Regions from separate parts of the Kitasatospora sp. NPDC087861 genome, predicted to be linked through region 2. Evidence: predicted binding sites of a transcription regulator. Region 2 holds the regulator's gene; the other holds the start of a gene.
The links. The regulator HspR, encoded in region 2, represses chaperone genes until heat shock. The targets are predictions, from matches to a motif close to TTGAGNNNNNNNNNCTCAA.
Positions count from the first base shown of each region.

Region 1: lon (endopeptidase La) is a predicted target of HspR. The motif match lies at 1,146-1,164, and genes of this name have one in related genera.

Region 1 is NZ_JBIUUS010000003.1:196,543-198,939, forward strand. It holds gene lon (endopeptidase La) at 1-1,123, opposite strand, end outside; gene ACIOJE_RS05925 (rhomboid-like protein) at 1,270-2,055, opposite strand.
Region 2 is NZ_JBIUUS010000006.1:146,142-148,538, reverse strand. It holds gene ACIOJE_RS11615 (helix-turn-helix domain-containing protein) at 1-982, opposite strand, end outside; gene ACIOJE_RS11610 (heat shock protein transcriptional repressor HspR) at 1,112-1,636, opposite strand; gene dnaJ (molecular chaperone DnaJ) at 1,644-2,397, opposite strand, start outside.

The DNA of each region.
Region 1 (2,397 bases), on a different contig from region 2:
CGCCGAGCGAGGTCTTGCCGACGCCGGGCGGGCCGACCAGCGCCAGCACCGCTCCCCCGCGGCGGCCGCCGACCAGCCCGAGCCCCTGGTCGGCCCGGCGCTTGCGCACCGCGAGGTACTCGACGATGCGGTCCTTCACGTCCGCCAGGCCCGCGTGGTCGGCGTCCAGCACCGCGCGGGCGCCGGCGATGTCGTACGCGTCCTCGGTGCGCTCGTTCCAGGGCAGCTCCAGGACGGTGTCCAGCCAGGTGCGGATCCAGGAGCCCTCGGGCGACTGGTCGGAGGACCGCTCCAGCTTGTCGACCTCCTTGAGCGCCGCCTCCCGGACCTTCTCGGGCAGCTCCGCGGCCTCGACCCGGGCGCGGTAGTCGCCCTCCTCGTCGGCCGGGTCGCCGTTCAGCTCGGCCAGCTCCTTGCGGACGGCCTCCAGCTGGCGGCGGAGCAGGAACTCCTTCTGCTGCTTGGCCACACCCTCCTCGACGTCCTTGCGGATGGTGTCGTTGACCTCCTCCTCGGCGAGGTGGTCGCGCAGCAGGGTCAGCGCGTACTCCAGGCGGGCGACCTGGTCGGCCTCCAGCAGCACCTTGAGCTTCTGCTCGGCGGTGACGAAGGCCGCGTAGCCGATGTTGTCGGCGAGCTCACCGACGCCCTCGATCTGGGCCACCCGGTCGACGATCTGCCAGGCGCCGCGCCGGCGCAGCCACTGGGTGGACAGCGCCTTGTACTCCTTGACCAGCTCGGCGGCCCGGCCGGCCACCGGGGTGTCCACCGAGGACTCCCGGAACGGCGTGGTCTCCACCCACAGGGCGGCGCCGGGGCCGGTGGTGCCGACCCCGATCCGGACCCGGCGCACGGCGCGCACCAGCGCCGCCGGCTCCCCATCGGCCAGTCGGCCGACCTGCTCGACGGTGGCCAGGGTGCCGACCGCCGCGTACGAGCCGTCCACCCGCGGGACCAGCAGGACCTGCGGCTTGCCGGCGCCGGTGGCCGCCGCGCGGGCGGCCTCGACCGCGGCCCGCACCTCGGTGTCCTTCAGGTCCAGCGGAACGACCATGCCCGGCAGGACGACCTCGTCGTCGAGCGGCAGCACGGGCAGGGTGAGCGGTGTGGACGTCGATGCCATGATCTCTCCCCAGTCAGTGAAGTTGAGTCGACCTGACTAAGGCCTGGCGCCCGCCGGATGTTCCCGCGGGCTTGTTCGCCGTGAGCGAACGGGAGGGAGCGGCAGGCGGCGCCGTCAAAAGCGTCCGGGGAAAGCACCCGAAGGGGTCAGCGCGCGTCCAGGACCGGGGCGCCACCCGGTGCGGGCGCGGAGCCCGCGGCCTCCACCCCGGTACGACGCGGCCGCGGCCGACGCGCCTGGGTCCGGCGCAGCCAGCGCCACAGCGCCACCCCGGTGAGCACCGCGGCCGGGTGCCCGACGGCGGTGACCACGTCCCGATCGGTGAGGATCTGCTCGGCGATCAGCAGCCCGGCGCCGCCGAGCGCCACCAGCCGGCCGCGCCGGGGGAGCAGTCCGGCCACCGCGCCCAGGCAGGCGAGCACGCCGTAGCTGACGCCGATGTCCAGGTAGTCCAGCGCCCGGGTCTCCAGCCGTCCGGTCTCCACCGCGACGATCACCACGCCCTGGGACAGCAGGGTGGCCGTGACGTGTCCGATCGCGAAGACCGCCGCCGCCCGGGCCGAGCCGATCCGGCGCTCCAGCGGCGCGAGGGTGACGGCGAATCCCCACAGGTACGGCATCCACACCTCGCCGGCCACCCAGAAACCGCTGAGCAGCAGCGCGCGCAGCGGATGCTGCAGGAGGTTGTGACCGTCGGAACTGGAGGCCTCCTGCAGCCGCTGCACGAGTTCCGGATCGGCGAGTTTGGCAAAAGTCGTGGTGGCACCCACCACCGCGAGATAGCCGAGGGTGAAGGGGTTGCGCCGGGGGGTCGGCACCCGCGCCAGCAGCCATTCGACGACGCCGGTGCGCAGGCCGTGGCGCAGCATCCCGTACGGCGGGCCCGCCGACGGCGCCCCGACGTGTCCGGCGCCTCGCCGCACCCCAGCCATGCCGCCTCCGCTCCACGCCCGCAGCCACCGGCCCCTCACCCAGGTGCCCAACGTACCGGCGCGCGCCGCGGATCCCACCCGGCGGGGCGTTGTCGTGACCACGTTACGTCGAGGTTCTGAGAGGCACCTGAGAAAAGCCGGTGAAGACCATCGGGAAACCGGTCGGCCGGATTCCCGCTATTGGTCCAGACCTTCTTCCGATCAACCCGCCGACAGGGGCTCTGACCGGCAACTTGGCGTCAACTCGACTGCATACGTACCGTTACGCAGGGAAAAATCGCCGGGTAAGGTATCGGCCCGTGCCCACTCGTGCAGTGGGTCCGCGGGCGGCCCGACGGCCGG
Region 2 (2,397 bases):
CGAGGTGCCGGGCCAGGGTCCGTTCGCTGATCCCCAGTCTGCGGGCGATGACGCGGTGGTTCACGCCGTCGAGGAGCAGGTCGATGATCGCCTGGCGAAGGCTTGAGACGACCTCCTGCGGAACGGCACGCGAGCCGTCGAAGTCCAGGCTCCGGCTCCAGTTGCGCTCGAAGACCTCGTCGGCGAGGTAGCTGACGATGGCCCGGTCGTGGATGAAAGCGGCCACGTTGAGGTCCTCGATCACCGGTATGACGGCCGACCGGCGATCGATCACGAACAGCCGGGTGTAGGGCTCGTCCAGGGTGCGCACCTGGGCGCCCGCCGAGGTGACGGTGGCGACGTACTCGCGCGTGGGCGCGTGGTAGCGGGTGCTGGGGTGGTAGATCGTCCGCAGTGAGGCGCCCCGGCGGAGCGTGTCCAGGTCGCGGCCTATGACCGTGGTCAACGCCTCGGGTGGCCGCGGGCCACCGGGCTGCGCCGCGAGTATCTCCTCGGAGGCGCTGGTCACCAGCTGGTGCAGCCGCTGGTTGATAAGAACCTTCCCCCGAATGTATTCGATGGTTCCACCGGCCTGCTCCGGTCGGTGATAAGTGTCGGCGAGTTCTTGCAGATCACCGGGGAGTGCAGCTGCGCGCGTCAGCAGATTGAGCGCCTTTCGCTGCCAGGCGGCGCTTAGCCCCTTGGAGAGTTGTGCCGGGTCGACCGCGATGAGCACGCCGGGAGCGTCGATGTCCGCGACGAGCAGCCCGATGTCGAGTAGCTCCGCGAGACGGTCCTTGTCGTCGCTGCTGACATCCGCGGTGACAACTCTTCCCCCGGTGAGCACGGTGTTTCGGTACAGAGCCCGGGCCTCGGAGGAAAGTACGCCCAATCCGCCCGTGGTCACCCCGGGATCCTCGGTCCCACTCATCGGTGGCTCCTCGTCACTGACTGGACTGCTCTGCAGCTTAGGTGTGCGGCGCTCGATGAGGATCTTAGGCACCAAATCCACTCCCGGGTGTCCTGGCGAACTCCGGGCGCTGCTGCGGCACAGGGGCACTCTCTCACTACACACCAGCCGCCGGCACCCCCCGGGTGGAGGGGAGCCGGCGGCTGGAGGTGTTCAGCCAAGTCAGCGCTTGGGGCGCCAGACGACGAGGGCGCTGGACTGGGTGGGGGGCTGGTACGGGACGAGGTCGCGGCGGTAGGAGGCGTGGACGGCGGCCTCGCGCTGCTGGAGGGCGGTGGCGGCGCCCTCCAGGGAGTCGACGAGCTCGGTGATGCGGGACTGGAGGGCCGTGACCTGGTTCTCCAGCTCGATGATCCGCTTGATGCCGGCCAGGTTGATGCCCTCGTCCTGGGACAGCCGCTGGACCTCGCGCAGTTGCTGGATGTCGCGCGCGGAGTAGCGGCGGCCGCGGCCGGCGGTGCGGTCGGGGCAGACGAGGCCGAGGCGGTCGTACTGGCGCAGGGTCTGCGGGTGCAGGCCGGAGAGTTCGGCGGCGACGGAGATGACGTACACCGGGGTGTCCTCGGTGAGTACGTACTGCGGTGGGGCGGCGGGGCGCCGGGTGCGGCGGCTGTCGCCGGGCAGGCCTTCGCCGATGCCGGGCCCGATGGGGCCGATGCCGGGGCCGATGGGGCTGTCGGGGATCATCTGGTCGTCACGCTCCCTTCGCCGCCCGGAAGAGGGCGGCTCGTGGGTCGTCGGAGGCGGTGGCCTCGCGGTACTGCTCCAGGGCGTTCAGCGCGTCGCCGGAGACGCGCTGCGGCACCACGACCTCGACGGTGACGAGGAGGTCGCCGCGGGTGCCGTCCTTGCGGGTGGCGCCCTTGCCGCGGGCGCGCATGGTGAGGCCGTTGGCGCTGCCGGGGGGCAGCTTGAGCTTCACGGCGGGGCCGTTGAGCGTGGGCACCTCGATGGTGCCGCCGAGGGCGGCTTCGGGGAAGGTGACGGGGACGGTGACGGTGAGGTTGTCCCCCTTGCGCCCGAAGACGGGGTGCGGGTCGACGTGCACGGTGACGTAGAGGTCGCCGGGCTGGCCGCCGCGTTCGCCCTGGGCGCCCTTGCCCTTGAGCCGGATGCGCTGGGCGTCCTGGACGCCGGCCGGGATGCGCACCTGCATGGTGTGGGCGGAGCTGGCCCGGCCGCTGCCGTGGCAGTCGGCGCACGGGTCGTCGACGATCATGCCGCGGCCGCGGCAGTCCTTGCACGGCTCGGAGAGCGCGAACGCACCCTGGCCGCGGCTGACGGTGCCGGCGCCGACGCAGGTCGGGCAGACCCGCGGGGTGGTGCCGGACTTGGCGCCGGTGCCGTTGCAGCTGCGGCAGGGGGCCTGGCTGGTCATCCGGAGGGGGACGGTCGCGCCGTCGACGGCCTCGTCGAAGGCGAGGGTGACCTCGGTCTCGACGTCGGTG